DNA from 3 places in the Streptomyces sp. NBC_00287 genome. Region 3 is predicted to be linked to each of the others. Evidence: riboswitches for the same ligand, from Rfam matches in the RefSeq annotation. Region 3 holds a riboswitch; each other region holds the start of a gene.
The links. A riboswitch is a leader RNA that binds a small molecule or an ion and turns the genes downstream of it on or off. The one in region 3 is predicted to bind cyclic di-AMP.

Region 1: another riboswitch for cyclic di-AMP. It lies ahead of OHT76_RS18180 (transglycosylase family protein); the one in region 3 lies ahead of OHT76_RS36490 (LysM peptidoglycan-binding domain-containing M23 family metallopeptidase).
Region 2: another riboswitch for cyclic di-AMP. It lies ahead of OHT76_RS26425 (C40 family peptidase); the one in region 3 lies ahead of OHT76_RS36490 (LysM peptidoglycan-binding domain-containing M23 family metallopeptidase).

The regions. Positions count from the first base shown of each region.
Region 1 covers NZ_CP108053.1:4,009,860-4,017,509, reverse strand. The annotation lists gene OHT76_RS18200 (nucleoside triphosphate pyrophosphohydrolase) at 1-399, shown strand, start outside; gene OHT76_RS18195 (hypothetical protein) at 450-2,567, shown strand; gene OHT76_RS18190 (cytochrome P450 family protein) at 2,564-3,847, shown strand; gene OHT76_RS18185 (transglycosylase family protein) at 4,041-5,027, shown strand; cyclic di-AMP (ydaO/yuaA leader) riboswitch at 5,204-5,397, shown strand; gene OHT76_RS18180 (transglycosylase family protein) at 5,402-6,085, shown strand; gene eno (phosphopyruvate hydratase) at 6,386-7,650, shown strand, end outside.
Region 2 covers NZ_CP108053.1:5,764,316-5,771,965, forward strand. The annotation lists gene OHT76_RS26415 (hypothetical protein) at 177-530, shown strand; gene OHT76_RS26420 (tellurite resistance/C4-dicarboxylate transporter family protein) at 508-1,530, opposite strand; gene OHT76_RS26425 (C40 family peptidase) at 1,631-2,815, opposite strand; cyclic di-AMP (ydaO/yuaA leader) riboswitch at 2,823-2,995, opposite strand; gene OHT76_RS26430 (ScyD/ScyE family protein) at 3,263-4,339, shown strand; gene pcrA (DNA helicase PcrA) at 4,403-6,880, shown strand; gene OHT76_RS26440 (M23 family metallopeptidase) at 6,905-7,650, opposite strand, start outside.
Region 3 covers NZ_CP108053.1:8,049,918-8,057,567, reverse strand. The annotation lists gene OHT76_RS36500 (SGNH/GDSL hydrolase family protein) at 75-860, opposite strand; gene OHT76_RS36495 (DUF6250 domain-containing protein) at 1,023-1,736, opposite strand; gene OHT76_RS36490 (LysM peptidoglycan-binding domain-containing M23 family metallopeptidase) at 1,878-2,819, opposite strand; cyclic di-AMP (ydaO/yuaA leader) riboswitch at 2,824-2,987, opposite strand; gene OHT76_RS36485 (tyrosine-protein phosphatase) at 3,476-4,261, shown strand; gene OHT76_RS36480 (DUF6126 family protein) at 4,271-4,393, opposite strand; partial or broken gene OHT76_RS36475 (XRE family transcriptional regulator) at 4,390-4,962, opposite strand; gene OHT76_RS36470 (aspartate aminotransferase family protein) at 5,038-6,423, opposite strand; gene dxs (1-deoxy-D-xylulose-5-phosphate synthase) at 6,420-7,650, opposite strand, start outside.

The DNA.
Region 1 (7,650 bases), 4.0 Mb from region 3:
GATCCCGACGCGCCCTTCTCCATCGACGATGTCGCCGGCACCATCGTCGCCAAGCTGATCCACCGCCACCCGCATGTCTTCGGAGACGAGACGGCCACCACCCCGGAGGAGGTCAAGGAGCACTGGCTGCGGACCAAGGCGACAGAGAAGCGCAGGGAGTCCGTCACCGACGGCATCCCCCTCGGCCAGCCGGGCCTCGCCCTCGCGGCGAAGCTGGCGTCCCGCGTCAGAACGGCCGGTCTTGACGTCCCCCTGCCGCAGACCGAGGGCATCGGCTACGACCTCCTCGCCCTCGCGGTGCGCGCCGAGGCGGAGGGCGTGGACCCGGAGGCCGCGCTGCGGGCGGCGGGACGGGCATACCGGGATGCGGTGCGGGCTGCCGAGGGCCTGGAAGGTTAGTACGGTTACCCAAGGGCCGGCTCTGGGGCACGGGGGCTTGTATGTCAGGCATGTTGGACGATCTGGCGGCTGCGGCGGCTGGGGTTCTGGTGTCGTCGATGGGATCGGCGGAGTGGGAACTGCGGGCCAAGCCGACGTTCGTCCATATCTACGGCATCGCCATGAAGGAGGACGCCGGCCCGACCCTGGACAGCTTCCGGCGCGATGTGAGCAGCGGGGCGATCTCCGCGCGGAACGCGGCGCTGATCTGGAAGTCCAAGATCCGTATGGCCTTCAACAGGGCGGTCATCGCCCATGAAGTCCAGCAGTTCATCGAGGAGTTCAAGCCGGTCCCCTCGGCCGCCTGTCCGTCCTGTGAGGCCCAGACGGAAAGCGGCGACATCTACTGCGTGGAGTGCGGTGACGTCCTCGGCGCCCCGGTTCCGGTACCGCCCCCCGTCTCCGTCATCTCCGTCTCCCAGGACACGCCCCACGTCCCCGGCCCCCAAGAGCACGTCGACTTCAGCCGGTCCCGCTTCAACGCCCCCGTCATCGGCGTACAGAACAACTACGGCCACATAGGCTCCGCATCCGCCGACCGCTGGCCCCGCCTCGCCGAGTTACGGCGCCGCGCCCTGGGCGTACGGCCCGTCAGTGCCTTCGGGGACGAGCCCGCCCTGCCGCCGTACATCCCGCGCGACCGGGACGCGGACCTCGACCGGCTGGTCGCGCAGGCCTTGCGTGAGGGTGGTCTGGTCGTGGTCACCGGCGAGCCGCTGGCCGGCAAGACGGCGACGGCCTGGGCCGCGCTGCACCGCAACGCCGACGACAACACCCGTATCTTCAACGCCCACTCCGGGACGGATCTGCGCGAGCTCCCCGCCGCCCTGCGCGGGCGCGATCCCGCCGGTACGTATGTGGTGTGGCTGGACGATCTGGAGGGCCATCTCGACGAACGGGGCGTGGTGGCGGGGCCGTTGGCGCAGGTCATCCACGAGGGCGTGCTGGTGCTCGCGACGATGCGGGACACGGCGTACGAGGCACACCGCTTCGGGGACCATCCGACGGCCCGTGCCCTGCGTGGTGCCCGCACCGTGGATCTGACCTGCGACTGGAGCGAGGACGAACTCGCGCGGCTCGCTCGGTCGGACGACCCACGGCTCGGGGACGCGTTGCGATGGCGGGGCGAGCTGGGGGTCACCCAGTTCCTGTCGGTCGGCCCGGAGTTGTGGGAGGAGTGGTGCCGGGCGAGCCGTCCGGGCGGGCGGGCGAACGGGTATCTGCTGGTGAGCGCGGCCATCGACGCGGCCCGCTGTGGTCTCACCAGTGGTCTGGCGCCCGAGACATGGGAGTACATGATCAACGTACGCGGCATGTACGGATATAGCCGGGTGCACGGGGACAGACGCCTGGACGGTCCCGTCTCGCAGGACGACCTGGAGTGGGCGACCAGGCCCCGGCTCGGAGTCAGCGGGCTGCTCGTACCCGGTGCGGAAGAGGGCACGTGGCGGGCGTGCGGGACGCTCGTCGCGGACGCGAGCCGTTGCCCCGGCCTGCCGCCCTTCACCTCTCACCTCTGGGGGACCATGGCCCACGTGGCGGCGGAGTATGACCTGCCCGAGCGCGACGAGGTGTCCCGGGCGGCTCGCGACGTCGTGCGGATCGCGGCCGAGGCGGGCGAACTCGGCGCCGATGCGATCCTGGCCGTTCTGTCGACCTGGGCCGGCGACGCCCCGGAGGCGCGGCGCTGGTGGGGCAGGATCGCGGAGAGAGAGCCGAGCATGGCCGACTCCCTCGGGCGGTATCTCCTCCTTGAACAGGGAGAGCTGACCGAGGCCATCCCCTATATCCAGGTGGCGGCGGAGGCCGGAAATCCCGAACCCGCGGAGCTACTGGGTTTCCTTCTGCTCGCGCGGGCCCTGCACTGGCTGGGCGTGGCGGCCGAGAACGGCAAGCCCTCCGCCGGCGAGGTTCTCCCCGCGCTTCGGGCGGCCCTCGGGGAGGAACAGATCGTGGCCGCCCTGATGCGGCATCGCGCCGAGGCCGCCCCGAAGCGGCCCCCCGCCCCCGGCCCCGCACTGTCGTCGGAACGCGCCGTCCGCATCGGCGTCGACCTGGTCCTCGGCCGACACCACGACCCGGCACTCGAAGAGACCCTTGAGACACCGCCGGATACCGTCAAGGAGTGACCGACCACTCCACCCCCGCCCCCAACACCCCCGCCCCGGCCCCCGACCTCTTCACCTGGGAGTTCGCCGCCGACCCCTACCCCGCCTACGCCTGGCTCCGTGAGCACGCCCCCGTGCACCGGACCACGCTCCCCAGCGGAGTGGAGGCCTGGCTGGTCACCCGTTACGCCGACGCCAAGCAGGCCCTGGCCGACCAGCGGCTCAGCAAGAACCCCGCACATCACGACGAGCCCGCCCACGCCAAGGGCAAGACCGGTATCCCCGGTGAGCGCAAGGCCGAGCTGATGACGCATCTGCTCAATATCGACCCGCCGGACCACACCCGGCTGCGACGGCTCGTCAGCAAGGCGTTCACGCCGCGCCGGGTCGCCGAGTTCGCGCCGCGCGTGCAGGAGCTCACCGACCAGCTCATCGACAAGTTCGCGCACACCGGCAGCGCCGACCTCATCCATGAGTTCGCCTTCCCGCTCCCCATCTACGCGATCTGCGATCTGCTCGGCGTCCCCCGCGAGGACCAGGACGACTTCCGGGACTGGGCGGGCATGATGATCCGCCACCAGGGCGGCCCCAGGGGCGGAGTCGCCCGGTCCGTGAAGAAGATGCGCGGCTATCTCGCCGAGCTCATCCACCGCAAGCGCGAGGCGCTGCCCGCCGAGCCCGCCCCCGGCGAGGACCTCATCTCCGGGCTCATCCGCGCCTCCGACCACGGCGAGCACCTCACCGAGAACGAGGCCGCGGCGATGGCCTTCATCCTTCTGTTCGCCGGCTTTGAAACCACGGTGAATTTGATCGGTAATGGAACATTTGCCCTGCTGACCCACCCCGATCAGAGGGCCCGCCTCCAGCAATCCCTCGCCGCACAGGAGACGGACCTCCTCGAAACCGGCGTAGAGGAACTCCTCCGCTACGACGGCCCCGTGGAGCTGGCCACCTGGCGCTTCGCCACGCAGCCCCTCACCATCGGCGGCCAGGACATCGCCCCCGGCGACCCGGTCCTCGTCGTCCTCGCCGCCGCCGACCGGGACCCGGAGCGGTTCGCCGACCCCGACACGCTCGACCTCTCCCGCCGCGACAACCAGCACCTCGGCTACGGCCATGGCATCCACTACTGCCTGGGCGCCCCGCTCGCCCGTCTGGAGGGTCAGACCGCGCTGGCCACCCTCCTCACCCGCCTCCCGGATCTCCGACTCGCGGTGGAACCGGATGATTTGCGCTGGCGTGGCGGGCTCATCATGCGCGGACTGCGCACGCTTCCGGTCGAGTTCACCCCGAGTGCCTGAACGTCCCGCGCAGAGCCCGCGTTCGACGGATCGTCAGGTCAAACGTGACACGCCCTCAAGCCTGTGATCTTCACGTGATCTGCGCGGCATTAACTTGTGACAAGTGATCGTCTGGCGATACGTTCACTCGTCAGCGCGGCGCCTTGCGTCACCGGCACCGCGCCGGTCCCTGACGTCTTCGAAAGGCCCCCGCATGCTCTCCGGGAACGGTCGTCACCGTCGCCCCCGCCAGGCCCCGGCTCTCATCGTCGCGGCCGGAGTGACCGGCTCTGCCATCGCCATCCCGCTCCTCGGCGCCTCGGGCGCGAGCGCTGCCGAGGGCACGACCTGGGACCGGGTCGCGGAGTGCGAGAGCGGTGCCTCCTGGAGCGAGAACAGCGGCAACGGCTATTACGGCGGTCTCCAGGTCACCCAGGAGAACTGGGAGCGGTACGGCGGCACGACGTACGCCGCCAGCGCGGACCAGGCCAGCCGCTCCCAGCAGATAGCCGTCGCCGAGCGCATCCTCGCCGACCAGGGTCTCGCCGTCTGGCCGACCTGCGGCCCGCTCTCCGGCCTTGACGCCGAGTCGGGTTCGGTCGACATCGACACGGGCGTGGCGAGCGATGAGCCCGCTTCACCCGACTCCTCCGCTTCACCCGACTCCTCCGCTTCACCCGATTCATCCGGTTTGCTGGACTCCATCGACGGCGACTCCTCCGACTCGAAGTCCGATTCCTCCCCCTCGCCCGAGGCTACGGCCAACTCGGCTAAGTCGGACAAGTCCTCCAACTCCCCGGAGGCTGGGGAGTCCGCGGAACCCTCGACATCCCCCGAGAGCGACCCCTCTCAGGAAGTCGACAGCGAACCCACAGCCACCCCAGGGCGGGACAACTCGGACAACTCCGGTCAGACCGAAGGTGATTCCGCCCTCACCGACACCGGCTCCACCACCGAAAACGGCACCGGCACCGGCCGCCATCGCGGCGAACCCGCCGAAGAGGGTGCCGAAGAAGCCGACGGCTCGTACGTCGTCCGCGTCGGCGACAGTCTCGTGGGCATCGCGGACTCCCTTGACCTGAACGGCGGATGGCGCGGCCTCTACGCCGCCAACAAGTCGACCGTCGGTACCGACCCGGACCTCATCCTTCCCGGTCAGACCCTTGAAGTAGGGGTCGAACCGGTCGAAAAGCAGCGGTAGTTCACGTCACGCTTCGCGCTGAATGTCCGGTTTGGCGAAAGTGTGGGATGAGTCTCAGAAGCCCTGATCGTCTTTGAAATTCCGCGGATCGCCTGTCTACGGTCAGGACCGCTCGCCAACACGAGCCCCGGCTGCCGCAACGCCGAATCCTGCCAGCGGCCGTACGGGAACAGTCGTCGCGTCATGCGCCGTAGGCAGGAGCGGGGGACCCAAGGTAAGCGCCGGGACCGGCAGTTGAGGCAGCTCAACAGACGGCACCGGCTTGGGGTGAAGCCGCGCGACCAGGAGCCGAAAGGCGACGGTCCGCGGCCGGGCAACTCAACCGGCCCGAACCCGACAGCTCACCTCGCAGGCGTCGGTGAGGGGATCGATCCATGCTGTTTTCCGGCAAGGGCAAGCACCGTCGTCCGTCCAAGGCCACTCGCGCCATCGCCATCGCCGGCGTCACCGGCGCCGCTGTCGCCGCCCCGCTGATGGCGGCCGGCAACGCCTCCGCCGCCACCGCCTCCGAGTGGGACACCGTCGCCCAGTGCGAGTCCGGCGGCAACTGGTCCATCAACACCGGCAACGGCTACTACGGCGGTCTGCAGTTCTCCGCCTCCACCTGGGCCGCGTACGGCGGCACGCAGTACGCCTCCACCGCCGACCAGGCCAGCAAGGCCCAGCAGATCGAGATAGCCGAGAAGGTCCTCGCCGGCCAGGGCAAGGGCGCCTGGCCGCACTGCGGCACCGGCCTGTCGAGCGCCGCGTACACCGGCGGCTCCAGCTCCACCGGCTCCACCGAGAGCAGCACCGAGACCCGTTCGACCGAGGAGCAGTCCGCCTCGCGTTCGACCGAGCGTCCGGCGCAGAAGACGCAGAAGACCGTCACCACCCCGACCGGCAAGAAGGTCAAGAAGGGCGACGGCGAGTACAAGGTCGTCAAGGGTGACACCCTCAGCACCATCGCCGAGGAGCACGACGTCAAGGGCGGCTGGGAGAAGCTCTTCCAGCTGAACAAGGACATCGTCGCGGACGCCGACCTGATCTACCCCGGTCAGCAGCTGCACCTCAAGTAATCCCGTAGCCGAACCACAGGCCCCTCATATCGGTGTCCTCCATACTGGAGGCCTCGTGAGGGTCACCCCCCGTCCCCACGGGCTCCCCGCTCCGGTGCGTGTTCCCCCGTACGCACCGGAGCGGGGTTTTCTTTTCCGGTAGTTCACCGCCCCTTTGTTCCGTGGAGAAACAATGGGTACCGTCTGTCCTTGTCCACGGGACGGTCGGTCGGCTGGCCTATGTCCCTCAGGCGGTTAGGCTCTAGTCGCAAGGCTCACTGCCCCGCACTTCCAGCGTCACATCCCATGAAGGAGATGCTCGTGCCGTCCATCGACGTCGTCGTAGCCCGGGAAATCCTGGACTCCCGAGGCAACCCCACGGTCGAGGTCGAGGTCGGCCTCGACGACGGCAGCACGGGTCGTGCCGCCGTTCCGTCCGGCGCGTCCACCGGCGCCTTCGAGGCCATCGAGCTCCGCGACGGTGACCCGAACCGCTACCAGGGCAAGGGTGTCGAGAAGGCCGTCCTCGCCGTCATCGAGCAGATCGGCCCGGAGCTGGTCGGCTACGACGCCACCGAGCAGCGCCTGATCGACCAGGCGATGTTCGACCTGGACGCCACCGACAACAAGGGCTCCCTCGGCGCCAACGCCATCCTCGGCGTCTCGCTCGCCGTCGCCCACGCCGCCTCCGAGGCCAGCGACCTCCCGCTCTTCCGCTACCTGGGCGGCCCGAACGCGCACCTGCTGCCGGTGCCGATGATGAACATCCTGAACGGCGGCTCGCACGCCGACTCCAACGTGGACATCCAGGAGTTCATGATCGCCCCGATCGGCGCGGAGTCCTTCTCCGAGGCGCTGCGCTGGGGCACCGAGGTCTACCACACCCTCAAGAAGGTCCTGAAGACGAAGGGCCTGTCCACCGGCCTGGGCGACGAGGGCGGCTTCGCCCCGAACCTGGACTCCAACCGCGCCGCCCTCGACCTCATCCTCGAGGCCATCAAGGAAGCCGGTTACACCCCCGGCGAGCAGATCGCCCTCGCGCTCGACGTCGCCGCCTCCGAGTTCTACAAGGACGGCGTCTACTCCTTCGAGGGCAAGGACCGCTCCGCCGCCGAGATGACGGAGTACTACGCCGAGCTCGTCGAGGCGTACCCGCTCGTGTCCATCGAGGACCCGCTGTTCGAGGACGACTGGGCCGGCTGGAAGACCATCACCGACAAGCTCGGTGACAAGGTCCAGCTCGTCGGCGACGACCTGTTCGTCACCAACCCGGAGCGCCTGGCCCGCGGCATCGAGGACGGCGCCGCCAACGCGCTGCTCGTGAAGGTGAACCAGATCGGTTCGCTCACCGAGACCCTGGACGCCGTGGAGCTCGCCCAGCGCAGCGGCTTCAAGTGCATGATGTCCCACCGCTCCGGCGAGACCGAGGACGTCACCATCGCCGACCTCGCCGTCGCCACCAACTGCGGCCAGATCAAGACCGGCGCCCCGGCCCGCTCCGAGCGCGTCGCCAAGTACAACCAGCTGCTGCGCATCGAGGAGATCCTCGACGACGCCGCGGTGTACGCCGGTCGCAGCGCCTTCCC
Region 2 (7,650 bases), 2.3 Mb from region 3:
TGACCGTGATCCGCGAATGGGGCGGTCACCTTCACGCTGTGCGATGACCGAAGTGGTGGTTTCGGGGCGAGTGGCGGTGACGGGGTGCTATGGAGCGCATATATGCAAGATCCGTTGGCGGGGGAAGGCGGGCCGGTGTCGGGCGTCCCGGGGGCCCCTGATTAGGCTCCGGCCTCATGGACGTACTCATCCATCTCTTCGTCGGCCTGCACATCATCGGCATCGCCTCCCTCCTGGGCGGATTCCTCACCCAGATGAAGGCGATGGGCCAGGGCACCGCCCGCTTTGTCCCGGCGATGCTGCACGGCGCGCTGACGATGCTGGTCACCGGGGTGATCCTGGTCGGGCTCAACCAGGCGGACGACCAGACGGTCGACAACTTCAAGATCGGCGTGAAGCTGGCCCTGCTGATCGTGATCCTCGGGCTCGTCTATGTGAAGCGGGACGACGAGAAGGTGGACAAGAACCTGTTCGGTCTTGTGGGGCTGCTCACCACGGCGAACATCTTCATCGCGGTGCTGTGGACGTGAGCCTGGCGTCCTCGGCCGAGGCAGCCGCGGCGGCCGAGGCGTAGGCCCGCTCCTCCCGTACCGCCCCCACGGCGACGGCCAACCAGACCGCGACCGCGATCCACAGCAGGACCTCGCCGGGGCCTTCCAGCCAGGAGACGTCCACCGCGGCGGCGACCGACAGGGTCGCCGCCGCGGTCATGCCCAGCGAGAACACGGTCGCCCAGCGGCGGACGTCGTAGCGGGTCCGCGGCCGGATCACCTCGGCCACGAGGAGTGCGGCGTACCAGGCCAGGTCGAGCACCAACAGGGCGACGGTGACCTTGCGCAGGACGTCGTCGGCGTCGTTGTTCCACAGGTACAGGCGCGCGCTGTCGGCGGCGATCAGCTTGGACCCGGCGAGCGCGGAGATGGCCATCGCACCGCCCGCGACCCACTGGTCCCCGGCGCCCTCGAGCACCTGGCGCAGATCGAAGCGGGTGAGGGCGACGACGTAGAGGACGAGACCGAGCCAGAACAGCACCAGGGCCGCGTGCGCGAGCCAGGCCGTCGACTCCGCCGCGGCGAGCGTGGCGCCGAGTACGGCGAGGCCCTGCGTGGCCACGCAGCCCAGGAACACCGCGCCGGGCATACGGCGGTGCCAGTGGCGTACGACGACGTAGAGCAGGCCCGGCCACAGCAGGGCGGCCAGCGCCAGCAGGGCCGCGGCCAGGGGCTGCCAGTCCTCGGCGGAGAAGCGGGTGCCGAGCACGGTCGTCGCCGCGACGGCGGTGAGCGCGGCGGGGGTGCCGGCCTCCTGCCGCCAGCGCTCCGGCTGCCGCACCAGTCGTACGACGAAGTCCGCGGCGAGTCCCAGCCAGGCCAGGCAGGCCACGATCAGGGCGATGAGGGAGAGGACCTCGTACCCGGTGAGGTGCAGACCGACCGACACCGTGCCGGTCGCCATCACCGCCGCCCCGGCCGCCGGAGGACGCAGCGCCCACCAGGCGCGAAGTGAGCGAAGCGCAGAGGTGCCGGACATGCGCCGATGCTAAGGAGCGGGGCGCGGGTTACGAGGGGGCACGCGCGCGTGGGTGAGGAAACCGGGCGTCGAATCACCCCCGCGCGCGTGCCTCGCTGTCTCAGGCCGGCCGTACCACGCTGTGGATCGAGCCCTCGCCGTCGTAGAAGATCGACTCCTCGCGGACGTAGGTGCCGGGCTTCGGGGCGTGGATCATCATGCCGTTGCCGATGTAGATGCCTACGTGGGTGACGTCGTCGTAGAAGAAGACGAGGTCGCCGGGCTGGGCGCTGGAGACGGGGACCGTGGTGCCGGCGTTGACCTGGTCGTAGGTGGTGCGGGGGAGGGAGATGCCGGCGGCGTTCCAGGCGCCCTGGGTGAGGCCGGAGCAGTCGTAGGAGTCGGGTCCTGTGGCACCCCAGACGTACGGCTTGCCGATCTGCGCGCGGGCGAACGCGAGCGCCTTCTCGGCCTTCGCGGCGTAGGAGGAGTCCGTTGTGGACTCGGATGCGCTGCTGCCCGAAGTCGAAGAGTCGGAAGAGCTGCTCTCCTGCTGCTGTGCCGCCGCCTCCGCGGCCTCCTGGCGGCGCTGCTCCTCCTCCGCCTGCTGCTCGGCCAGCTCGGCCGCCTTGCGCGCGGCCTCCTCCTGGCGCTTGCGCTCGATCTCGGCGAGCCGCGCCTTCTCTTCCGCCGTCAGCTCGGAGAGCAGCTCCCGCGCGTCGGCGAGCTTCTTCTGGACCGTGGTCTTGGCGGTCTTCAGATCGGTCTGCGACTCATTGAGCGTCTGGAGGCTCTCGGTGGCCTCCTTGCGCTTCTTCATCGTCGCCGACTGCTGCGTGACGTAGTCGTCGACCGCTTCCTTCTGACGGCCGGTCATCCGGCTCATCAGCTGGCTCTGGTCGAAGTAGTCCTGCGGGGTGTCGGCGAGCAGGAACGTCGCGGTGTCGGGGGCGGCGGCGCCGGTCCGGTACTGCGCGGCGGCGAAGGAACCAAGTTCCTCCCGCGCGTCGTTGAGCTTCTGGGTGCGCTTGGCGACGTCGTCGAGGAGGGTGTCGACCTGCTTGCGCTGCTTGGCGGTCTTCTCCTTGGCGGCGTTGTACTTCTCGGTCGCCGTCTCCGCCTGGCGGTAGAGGTCGTCGACCTTCTTCTCGACCTCTTCGAGGCTGGGCTTGTCGTCCGTGGACGGGGTGGCGTTGGCCGTCTGGGACAGCAGGGCCACGGAGGTGAGCGCGGCCGTGGCCAGGGCGGGGGTCCGTATGCCTGCTACGCGCGTACCCGCGGGACGCGACTTGCGGTGCGACGCCAAGGGAGGCGACTCCTTCCAATGGTCCGCCTACCGAGTTAGCTGTCGGGTTCGGGCGGGTGGTTAGGAAGGGTTGCCCTACGACCCTTTTCCCGTAAGGGAGTCGGGTCGATTCACCCCAATGTCGGTGGGTCCCCGGCTCCGGCTGCCGTGGGCGGGCAGCGGACTCGGCGGAGGCCGCGCGGCCCGGCGAGGTTCGCCGGTGGGGGTCGTACGGCCTGTCCGGCACGGTAGCCAACTGGTGTGGCCCCTGTGAAGGTTGATGGGTGATATGCCCGATACATTTTCGTGACCTTAGGTCAGGGCGTCGCTGGGCGTGGTCAATCCGGACGGATCTGCGCCGACTTGTACGTATTTTCTCCGGAGTGACATCGTCCGCCCGCTTCCGGGCGCTAGCTTCCAGCCAGCCGTGGTCGTGTGAGCCGCGGTGGGTGAGTAGGGGGTACGGGCATGAGGAAGCGCACATCACTCGTCGTCGCCACAGGCGTCGCGCTAGCCGCCACCGCGGGCATCGCGCCCGCCGGGGCGAGCGGGGGAGGGGAAAGCCGCCCGGTCGTCCGCGTGATCGCGAGCGGACTCGACAATCCACGCCAGCTCTCGTACGACCAGGGGCGGCTGTATGTCGCCGAGGCCGGCCGGGGCGGCAAGAAGTGCATCGGACAGGGGCCCGAGGGGGAGACCTGCGTCGGTCTCACCTCCGCCATCACCAAGATCTACTGGGACGGGGGCGCGTGGAAGCATCACAGGGTGGTGAAGGGGCTGCCCTCGGGCGCCGCCCCGGACGGCGGCTTCGCCACCGGCGTCGACGGTGTCTCCGCCCTGTACGGAGAGGTCTGGGCCGTGGAGACCTTCGTCCCGCCGGAGGCCGGGGTGCCCACGACGCCGCCCTGGAACACTCTCGGCAAGCTGCTGCGCGTCAACCACGGCAAGGCGAAGATCGCCGCCGACGTGTCCGCCGTAGAGCTGAAGTACAACCCGCACAAGGCCAACCTGGAATCCAACCCGTACGCCGTCCTCGCGCTGCCGGACGGTCGGAAGATCGTCGCGGACGCGGCCGGGAACGACCTGGTTGAGATCTCGAAGTCCGGCAAGGCCCGCCCCTTCACCGTCTTCCCGGACCACAACGGGCGCGAGTCCGTCCCCACGTCCCTGGCGCTCGGCCACGACGGCAAGCTCTACGTCGGCGAGCTGAACGGCCTCACCGAGAAGCCCACCGCGCGCGTGTGGCGCGTCGACCCCTGGACCGGCAAGATCCTCGGCTGGAAGTCCGGCTTCGGCCCGATCAGCGGCCTCGCCGTCAACGGCAGCGGCGACCTGTACGTCAGCCAGCTCTTCAACGGCGTTGTGACCAAGGTCTCCGGCGGCAAGCGGACGAACGTGAAGGTCCCGTTCCCGGCGGGCGTGACCGTCGACCCGTACGACGGAAAGGTCTATGTCTCGGCCTGGTCGGTCGCGGACCGTGACGGCACGGTCATGGAGGGCAAGAAGACACCCGGCGGCCAGGTCTGGAAGATCCTCGGCTTCTGAATCGGGGGATGTTCCCAAGGGCGGCGGCGGGGTGTCAGTGGGGAGCCCTAGACTCGGAGAGCGATGAGCAGCCTCTTTGACGACAGCTTCCTGGCGGACCTCCAGACCCCTCGTGGGCACGAGGAAGAAGCCCCGCCGCCGCCCGAGGACGAGCACGCCCCGGAGCCGGTTCCGGACGATCTGTTCGGTGGGAAGTTCGACGTGCCGCCGGACCGGGACGCCTACTACCGGGACGGCGCCCCGCGCCCGGCCATCGACGCGGCCGCGCTGATCGAGGGGCTGAACGAGAACCAGCGCGCGGCCGTCGTGCACTCCGACACCCCGTTGCTCATCGTGGCCGGCGCCGGCTCCGGCAAGACGCGCGTGCTCACGCACCGCATCGCCTATCTGCTCGCCGAGCGGAATGTGCACCCCGGGCAGATCCTCGCGATCACCTTCACCAACAAGGCCGCGGGCGAGATGAAGGAGCGCGTCGAGCAGCTCGTCGGCCCGCGCGCGAACGCGATGTGGGTGATGACCTTCCACAGCGCCTGCGTGCGGATCCTCAGGCGCGAGTCGAAGAAGCTCGGCTTCACCTCGTCCTTCTCGATCTACGACGCCGCCGACTCCAAGCGCCTGATGGCCCTGGTCTGCCGTGACCTGGACCTCGACCCCAAGCGCTTCCCGCCCAAGTCCTTCAGCGCCAAGATCTCCAACCTCAAGAACGAGCTGATCGACGAGGAGGACTTCGCCGCTCAAGCCACCGACGGCTTCGAGAAGACCCTCGCCCAGGCGTACGCGATGTACCAGTCCCGCCTGCGCGAGGCGAACGCGCTGGACTTCGACGACCTGATCATGACGACGGTCAATCTGCTGCGCGCCTTCCCGGATGTCTCCGAGCACTACCGCCGCCGCTTCCGGCATGTCCTCGTCGACGAGTACCAAGACACCAACCACGCCCAGTACGCCCTCGTGCGGGAGCTGGTGGGCACTTCCGAGCACCCCGTGGACGTACCGCCCAGCGAGTACGACCTCCCGCCCGCCGAGCTCTGCGTCGTCGGTGACGCCGATCAGTCGATCTACGCCTTCCGCGGCGCGACCATCCGCAACATCCTCCAGTTCGAGGAGGACTACCCGGACGCGACGACGATCCTGCTGGAGCAGAACTACCGCTCCACCCAGACGATCCTCACCGCCGCCAACGCCGTCATCGAGCGCAACGAGTCCCGCCGCCCCAAGAACCTGTGGACCAACGCGGGCGCGGGCGCGCGCATCACCGGCTATGTCGCCGACACCGAGCACGACGAGGCGCAGTTCGTTGCCGACGAGATAGACCGCCTCACGGACGCGGGCGACGCGAAGGCCGGCGATGTCGCCGTCTTCTACCGCACCAACGCTCAGTCCCGAGTCTTCGAAGAGGTCTTCATCCGCGTCGGCCTGCCCTACAAGGTCGTCGGCGGCGTCCGCTTCTACGAGCGCAAGGAGGTCCGGGACGTCCTGGCCTACCTGCGCGTGCTGGCCAACCCGGAGGACTCCGTCCCCCTGCGGCGCATCCTCAACGTCCCCAAGCGGGGCATCGGCGACCGCGCCGAGGCGATGATCGACGCCCTCTCCCAGCGCGAGAAGATCAGCTTCCCGCAGGCCCTCAAACGCGTCGACGAGGCGTACGGCATGGCCGCGCGCTCCACCAACGCCGTCAAGCGGTTCAACGCGCTGATGGAGGAGCTCCGCACGATCGTGGAGTCCGGCGCGGGACCCGCGACCGTCCTCGAGGCCGTCCTCGAACGCACCGGCTATCTCGCCGAGTTGCAGGCCTCCACCGACCCGCAGGACGAGACCCGGATCGAGAACCTCCAGGAACTCGCCGCCGTGGCCCTTGAGTTCGAGCAGGAGTCGGAGGAAGCCCCGGCAGGGCTGGCCGCCTTCCTGGAGCGGGTCGCGCTGGTCGCCGACTCCGACCAGATCCCCGACGAGGACGAGGACGGCTCGGGCGTCATCACCCTGATGACCCTGCACACCGCCAAGGGGCTGGAGTTCCCGGTCGTCTTCCTGACCGGCATGGAGGACGGCGTCTTCCCGCACATGCGCGCCCTCGGCCAGACCAAGGAGCTGGAGGAGGAACGGCGGCTCGCCTACGTCGGCATCACACGCGCGCGTGAACGGCTGTATCTGACGCGCTCGTCGATGCGCAGCGCGTGGGGGCAGCCGTCGTACAACCCGCCCTCCCGCTTCCTGGAGGAGATCCCCGCGCAGCACGTCGACTGGAAGCGCACCGGCGCAACCTCACCGGTGTCCTCCGGTCCCGCGTCCGGTGTGGCGGCCTCGCTGTCGTCGTCCCGTTCGCGCTCCTCGGCGTCCGGCGCGTCCGGCTTCGCCACCCGGCGGACCTCCGAGAAGCCGGTCGTCTCGCTCGCGGTCGGGGACCGGGTGACGCACGACCAGTTCGGGCTCGGCACCGTGATGGCGGTCAAGGGCACGGGCGCCAACGCCGAGGCGACGATCGACTTCGGCGACAAGCCGAAGCGGCTGCTGCTGCGGTACGCGCCGGTGGAGAAGCTGTAGCCCCGAGGGGAGTTGAGGGGGGAGCTACGAGGGGTCGAGGCCGTGGCTGCGCAGCCAGGCCAGCGGGTCGATGGCCGACCCCCCGCCCGGGCGGACCTCGAAGTGCAGGTGCGGACCGGTCGAGTTGCCGGAGTTTCCGGAGAACGCGATCGGGTCGCCGGCCTTCACCGTCGTACCGGAGGCGACCTGGTACGTGGAGAGGTGGCAGTACCACGTCTCCGTGCCGTCCATCGCGGTCACGATCATCATGTTGCCGTAGGCGCTGTTCCACTGCGTGCGCACAGTGCCGTCGGTCGCGGCCAGCACCGGAGTGCCGTAGGACACCGGGAAGTCGATGCCGGTGTGCACGGACATCCAGTTGATGCCGGCCTGGCCGTAGTAGGCGCTGAGCCCGTGCTGCGCGACCGGCAGGGCGAACTTCGGGCGCAGCCGCTCCTTGCGGGCCGCTTCCTCGGCCGCCTTCTTCCGCTCGGCCTCCTGCTCGGCCTTGAGGTCGATGCGCTCCTGCGTCCGGCTGGCCCGGTCGGCGAAATCGTCGGCACCGGCCGAGAGGCTCTCCAGCTGGGTGTCCAGCTTGTTGTTGGCCGTCGACGGCTTGACCGCCTGCGCGTCCGACGCGGTCGTCGAGGTGTCCTTGTCGTCGGTCGTCAGCGTGCCGACGGAGGCGGCGGCGATCCCCGCCACACCCATGACACACGCCGACGGCACGGCGACGGTCAGCAGTGCGGAGCGCTTGGCGGGGGCCTTGCGGCGGGACCGGGACGCGGTGC
Region 3 (7,650 bases):
ACGCCGGACGCGGCAGCGGGGAACCTCAGGCCGCCGCCTTTACCGACAGAGCCACACCCACGCTCCACGCACCCTCACACCGCCGACTCGATCCGCATCTTGATGTCGTCCGGCGACAAGCTGCCCTTGGCCGTCACATGGTCCCCCGACGACTCCCCACGCAGCCGCCGCCCGATCCACGGCACCAGATACTCGCGCGCCCAGTGCACATCGTCCCGCCGAACCTCCAACGTGCCGCGCGGCGGCAGCGGTGGCCATGGCTGGTCCGGGTCGGCCGGCACCTCCATGCCGAGGACCTGGCCCGCGCGCAGCGCCACGCGCGTGTGCCCCTCGGGAGAGAGATGCAGCCGGTCGTCGTCCCAGGCGCGCCGGTCCTGCACGGTCTTGAGGGACCACAGGTCGAGCACCGGGCAGCCGTACCGGTCGGCAATGGCCCGCACATGGAGGTTGTACGTGGCGATCTTGCCGCGCAGATGCTTCAGCACCGGCACACCACGGGTGTCGAAGCCGGTCGTCACCATGACGGTGCCGACGGACTCGGTGAGCCGGGCGATGGCCCGCTCGAAGCGCTCGGCGACTTCGTCGGGATCGGTGCCGGGCCGGATGATGTCGTTGCCGCCGGCGCAGAACGAGACCAGGTCCGGGGCGAGTTCAAGGGCCCTCGGCAGTTGGTCCGCCACGATCTGGTCCAGCAGCTTGCCGCGTACAGCCAGGTTCGTATAACTGAAGTCGCCCTCGGGCCGGCGGTCCGCGAGCAGCACCGCGAACCGGTCGGCCCAGCCGACGAACGCCCCGTCCGGGCCGGGGTCACCGACGCCCTCGGTGAAGCTGTCCCCCACCGCCACGTACGACCCGATCACTGCTCTGTTGTCACTCTTCGAATCGTCTGCCACATCGGCTCATGATTCACCTTCGAATGTGACCTACGCGACCGTAGGCAGGGGTTGACGGGCGGTGAGATAAGCCACTCCTAAAGCCTTCACCAATTCCGGAATAGACCTCGGATCAGGGCTGTTGAGGCGTCAATCGCCAGACGGAGTCAATCGCCGCACCCGGAAGTCAGTGATCCGGAAATGACTCCAGGTGGTACGGAAGGCGAAGTGCCCGCCCGTGTACGGCTCGGGGTCGGTGTAGTCGAAGACGAGCCGCCCGTTGTTCCACCACTGGACGGTCGGGCCGTCGGAGACGATCCGGACCCGGTTCGGCTCGTTCGGCACCAGCAGCGGCTCGGTGTAGTCGTAGAGCAGCGGACGCACCCCGGCCTCGCCGACGTACCGGCGCAGCCGCGTCGTGGTGTTGTAGTTGGCGCCGTAGCCGGAGTAGTACGTCTTGAGGTAGTCGTACTCGGCCAGCGCCCCGCCCCTCGGTGTGGCGAAGAGGTCGTCGGGGGAACGGACGTCGACGGCGTTCCAGAAGTTGTTGAGGTCGGAGACCCGGTCGTTGACCCCGCCCTCGGAGACGGGTGTGGCGGTGTACTCCAGGACGTACGGGCCTTCGAACCGCTCCCGGAACCAGATCGTCGCCCCCGCGGGCACGTCGACCTCCAGGGTGCCGCGGGCGGCGGTGACACTGCCGCCCTTCTCCAGTTCCACGGCCCATTGACGGAGGCCATGGTGGAAGTCGTCGCGGGCGAGGAGGCGGCGGTGGCGGGGCGACGCGCTCGCGGCCGCCGGGGCGAGGGCCGCCAGGGCGGCTCCGGCGGCCAGGGCACCGAATGCTCTACGTGTGGTCGTCATGGGACACGGCTCCTTCGGGTGATCAGCGACAGAAAGCGCTTACCCCTCGGAGGGCCGGACAACACCGAAGGCCGGACCCGGGGATCGGGGGTCCGGCCTTCGGAGGCGTGTCAGGCAGGTGGTTCTTCAGCGATACGTCCGTCAGCCGACGGAGACGCCCTTGGAGCTGAGGTAGGCGACCGGGTCGACGTCCGAGCCGTAGTCCGGCGTGGTGCGGATCTCGAAGTGCAGGTGCGGGCCGGTCGAGTTGCCGGTCGAACCGGAGAGACCGACCTGCTGGCCCGCCGTCACCGACTGACCGCTGGAGACGGACAGCGAGGACAGGTGGGCGTACTGCGCATAGTGGCCGTCGGCGAGCTGGATGACGACCTGGTTGCCGTACGCGCCCGCCCAGCCGGCCGAGACGACGGTGCCCGCGCCCACGGCCTTCAGGGAGGTACCGCTCGGGACGACGAAGTCGACGCCGGTGTGGTAGCCGCTGGACCACATGCTGCCCGCGACCTTGTAAGCGGTGCCGACGCCGGAGCCGGAGACCGGAGCGGTGAAGCCACTGGCGGAGGACTGGGCGGCCTGCGTGGTGGTGGTCGCCTTGGACTCGGCGGACTGCGAAGCCTCCGATGACTTGGCGGAGTTCGAAGAGGACTTCGCGGAGGACTTGGCAGCCGGCTTCTCGGCGGTGTCCGTCGTCGCGGCCTTCTTGCCGATCGACAACTTCAGGCCGGGGTGGATCAGCGCCGGGTCGTCGCCGACGGCCTCACGGTTGTCCTGGTAGAGCTTCTCCCAGCCACCGCTGACGTTCTGCTCGTTCGCGATCTTCGAAAGGTAGTCCCCCGACCGCACCGTGTACGTCTTCGCGACTGCCTTCTTCTTGGTGGCCTTCTTCTCGGCCGCCTTCTTGTCCGCGGTCTGAGCCGACTGGACCGACTGAACGGCCTTTTCCGAAACGGACTGCGACGGGGCCGCGTGGGCGCCGGTGGCTCCCAGGAACGGGAGGGCGAGCGCGGCGCCACCGGTTCCGGCGACGGCGATCGAGCGGGTGAAGCGCAAGGTCTTGGGACGGCGGTGCTTACCCTTCGCGGGCATGGCGAATTCCTCTCCGGCGCCTACGAGGTGAGCTGTCGGGTTCGGACTGGAGATGTCCGGCCGCGCGCTGGGCGCGACTTGACCCCAAGCCTGTTCCGGAGACCGGACCAGGCGGTGGTGCCTGTGGGTCCCCCGCTCCTGCCATGTACGGGTGAGTGTGTGCGGATTCCGAGCAGTGGCAGGATTCGGCGTCCGCTCGGATTGGTGGCGAACGTAAGCGACCAAGACGCAAAGGGACAAGCAGAAGGTTCCACCCGAAGGCATACCTCTTGATCCCTTGTGAGAATTCCCAGTCACTTTCTGTGCATTAAGGCATGCCCGGTTCCGGCAAATGCCCTTGAAAACCGCCTGAATTACGTGAACATGACGGGCGACGCTCGGTCACGAATATGACGCTGCTCACGTGACGATGCTCCACACTCCTTTATTCCAGAGCGAGTTGGAATGAAGGCTGCAATTCGGACAGAACACTCAGAAGCGACGCAGGCGGCGAAGTGTCACATCAAGGTCGACCAGTAAACCCGCGATGAATCAGCAGGGTTTCAACGTTGTTCGCCCGTTTTGCCTCATTCAATGGCCGGCCAGTACTCATGTCGTATCGTCGAGGCGTGCCCGTCGGCGAGCCGAGTCGGCGGGATCCGGTGGGAGGAGCCCAAGTGACGCAGCAGGTCCCGTCGACCGAGCCCGAGCTGGCCGCAGTGCGCAACTTCCGTGATGTGGGCGGGCTGCCGACCACGGACGGACGGCGGGTGCGGCACGGAGTGCTGTTCCGCAGCGGCCACCTCGCGCACGCGACCGAACAGGACGCGGCGTTCCTCGACTCCCTCGGCCTGCACACGATCTTCGACTTCCGCAACGCAGCGGACCAGAAGCTGGAGGGCCCCGACGTCGAGCTGCCGGGTGTCCGGAATGTGAACCTCCCGCTGACCGACCCCGCGGACGGCGCCGAGTTCTGGAAGATGGTCCGCGACGGCGAGATCGAGCAGCTGCGGGAGATCCTGGACGACGGCAAAGCCGCGAACCGGATGATCGAGTCATATCGCACGATCGTCAAGGAGCGCACCGCCGAGCACTCCCAGGTGCTGCACTCCCTCGCCGAGGACAGCGTCCCGGCCCTGATGCACTGCGCGGCCGGCAAGGACCGGGCCGGCCTGTCCATCGCGGTGACGCTGCTCGCCCTGGGCGTCGAGCGCGAGGCGATCCTCGCCGACTACCTGGAGTCGAACGCCAAGCACCGTCGCTACAAGGTGCAGCGCAACAACACCTACACCCCCGAGGTCATGGAGCTGCTCAGCCCTCTGTTCGACGCGCGCGCCGAGTACCTCACGGCGGCCTTCGACACCATCGAGGCGACCTGGGGCAACGTCGACACCTACCTGGAGCAGGCGCTGGGGCTCACCCCCGAGATCCGCGAGCGGCTGCGGGACCGGCTGCTCGACTGAGCCCAGCGGCTACTGCTTGGCGCCGAGCTCGAACAGCAGGTAGATGAACGCGGCGAAGGCGTGTCCCACCGCCAGGTAGATGATCAGCCGAACCCACAGGGCGCGCGGGAACTTCTCCTCCATGTCGCTCATGGCAGCTCTCCAGGGGTCGGGCCCAGGCACAGTGCGGCCGTGGGGCTCTGCAGCAGGGTGTGGACGAACAGGAGCTCGACCCCGTCCGCGTCGAGGGCGGCGATGCGGTGCGGGGTGAGCGAGTCGAAGTGGGCGCTGTCGCCCGGTGCCGGACGGGACGCGGACGGGCAGCGCCTGCGCGCCGCGTCCCCGTCGGCAACTGTCTCATCGGCTCCGAGACGGTCGTACCTTGAAGTTCTCTCCCGACTGAGCCGGGAGATTCTCCCCTGGATCACTCCGGGGAGTTTGACAGGTCATCCTGTCCGACGACGACCCTTCCGGCCGCCGGAGCAAGTACGGGACTCACTCGGATCATTGGGGACTTGGCTGTCACCCCCAATGGGCCACCGAGCGTATCAGGTGCGTCACGGAGCGATACGACTGGTTTCCGCTCCGTCAGGCGCGGCCGGCGACAGACCGGCGGAGCGGGCCGCGGCCTCCAGGGTGAGGGCGGCCCGGCGTCGCAGGGCACGGAGCTGCGGCGCCACCAGGGGCAGGTCGTCGACCGGCCCGGTCTCGGGAGAGCTCATGCTCTCCATTCAGCCGAAGGTTTGCCTCTGCGGCAAATTTCTTGCCTCAGAGGCAATACGGCCAGAGGCAAGGCGCTATCGGTTGGCGACGGCCTGCTTCACCAGCGTCTTCCCGAAGTCCCACATCAGCCCGCCCCCGCTGTGCGCGTCGTCCATCACCTCGGTGAAGGCCTCGACGAACCGCTCCACCTCCCGCTCCCCGACGATCAGCGGCGGAATCAGCTTGATCACCTCCAGATGGTCGCCCGAGACCTGGGTGAGGATCCGGTGCCTCTGAAGCAGGGGTACGACGACCATCTGCGCGAACAGACCCTTGCGGGCCGCCTGGAGCATGGCCCACCGGCTGCGCAGTTTCAGCGAGGAGGGCCTGCCGAACTCGATGCCGATCATCAGGCCCCGGCCGCGTACGTCGGCGAGCAGCTCGTACTTGTCGACCAGTGCGGCGAGCCGGGACTTCAGCAGCTCGCCGGTGGCGCGGGCGTTCGCGACGATCTGCTCGTTCTCCATGACCGCCAGCACGGCGAGCCCGGCCGCCATGGCCTGCGCGTTGGACCCGAAGCTCGCCGAGTGCACCAGCACCCGGTCCATCGACGAGTAGACCTTCTTGAAGATCCAGTCCTTGCCCAGAGTGGCGCCGACCGGCACATAGCCGCCGGAAAGCGCCTTGGCCACGCACACCAGGTCCGGCTCCACGCCGTCATCGTGCTGGTAGGCGTAGAAGTCCCCGGTCCGGCCGAGCCCGGTCTGCACCTCGTCGGCGATGAGCAGCGCCTTGTGCTTGTGCAGCAGTTCCTGGGCGGCCCGCAGATAGCCGGGCGGGGCCTCGTGCACGCCCTTGCCCTGGATCGGCTCGACGATCAGGGCGGCGACGTCGCCCTTCTTCAACTCCCGTGCCAGGGCGTCGAGATCACCGAGGGGTAGGGCCGTGTCGGGCAGCAGCGGGGCGAAGCCGTCCCGGAAGCCGTCCTCGCCGTTGACGGACAGGGAGCCGGTGGTCAGCCCGTGGAAGGCGTGGTCGCAGTAGAGGATCCGCGGCTTGCCCGTCGCCCGGCGGGCGAACTTCAGCGCGGTCTCTACCGCCTCCGTTCCGCTGTTGCCGAAGAACGCCCGGTCCAGGTGCGGGCTGTGCGCGAGGAGCTTCTCGGCGAGCAGCCCGGGCAGGGGCTGGCAGTCGAAGCGGGTGAGGTCGGCGAGCTGGGCGTCGAGGACGTCGTGCAGCGCCTTGCGGACGACGGGGTGGTGGCGGCCCAGGCCCATCACCCCGAACCCGGCGAGCATGTCCAGGTAGTCGTTGCCGTCCGCGTCCCAGAAGTGGGCGCCCTCGGCCCGCTCGTAGACCTTGTCGAAGCCGATGGTGTGCAGCATGCGCGGGAGCTGGTGGTTCAGATACTTGCCGTGCAGCTCGTAGCGCTCGGCTCCGCGCTCGGCCAGTAGCGCGCCGAGGTCGAACTCCGTGGTCATTCCGCTGTCTCCTTGACTGGCTCCTGGACGGCCAGGCTCGCGCTGATCCGTCCGGCGACCTCGACGGGCGTGAGCCCGATGTCGGCCAGCACCTCGCCGCGTTTGGCGTGGGCGAGGAACTGCTCGGGGATCCCGAACCGCCGTACCGGGACGTCGACATCGGCGTCACCGAGGGCCAGCGCCACGGCGGCGCCCACCCCGGCGGCCCGGCTGTTGTCCTCGACGACGGCCACCAGCCGGTGTCCGGCGGCGAGTCCGGGCAGCGCGGGGTCGACGGGCTTGACCCAACGCGGGTCTACGACCGTGCAGTTGACGCCCCGCGCCTCCAGCAGCTCGGCCGCCTGGAGGCAGACGGGAGCCATGACGCCGACCGCGACCAGGAGGACCTCGGGCCGTTCCCCAAGGTGCAGCACATCCAGTCCGCCGATCCGGTCCACCGCCGGAACCGCCGGGCCGACGGACTCCTTCGGGAACCGGATGAGCGTCGGCGCGTCGTCCACGGCGACCGCTTCCCGTAGCTGCGCCCGCAGTTGGTCGGCGTCGCGCGGCGCGGCAATCCTGAGGCCGGGGACGACCTGGAGGATCGACAGGTCCCACATGCCGTTGTGGGAGGCGCCGTCGACGCCGGTGACACCGGCCCGGTCCAGAACGAAGGTGACCCCGCAGTTGTGCAGGGCGACGTCCATCAGGAGCTGGTCGAAGGCCCGGTTGAGGAAGGTGGCGTAGACGGCGACGACGGGATGGACACCGCCGGTGGCGAGCCCCGCGGCGGACACCGCGGCATGCTGCTCGGCGATGCCGACATCCCAGACCCGGTCCGGGAACCTCTGAGCGAACTTGCCAAGACCCACCGGGTGCAGCATGGCCGCCGTGATCGCGACGACGTCCTCGCGCTCCTCCCCGATCCGCACGATCTCGTCGCCGAACACCGAGGTCCAGGAAGGCCCGTTGGACGGCGCGAGCGGCTCACAGGTGAGCGGGTCCATCACGCCGACGGTGTGGAAGTGGTCCTCCTCGTGGGCGAGGGCGGGTTCGTAGCCGCGGCCCTTCTCGGTGAGGCAGTGGACCAGGACGGGCCCGTGGAAGCGTTTCGCGCGGCGCAGCGCGGACTCGACGGCGCCGATGTCGTGTCCGTCGATGGGTCCGACGTACTTCAGGCCCAGGTCCTCGAACAGGCCCTGCGGGGCGAAGGCGTCCTTGAAACCCTTCTTGGCGCCGTGCAGGGCC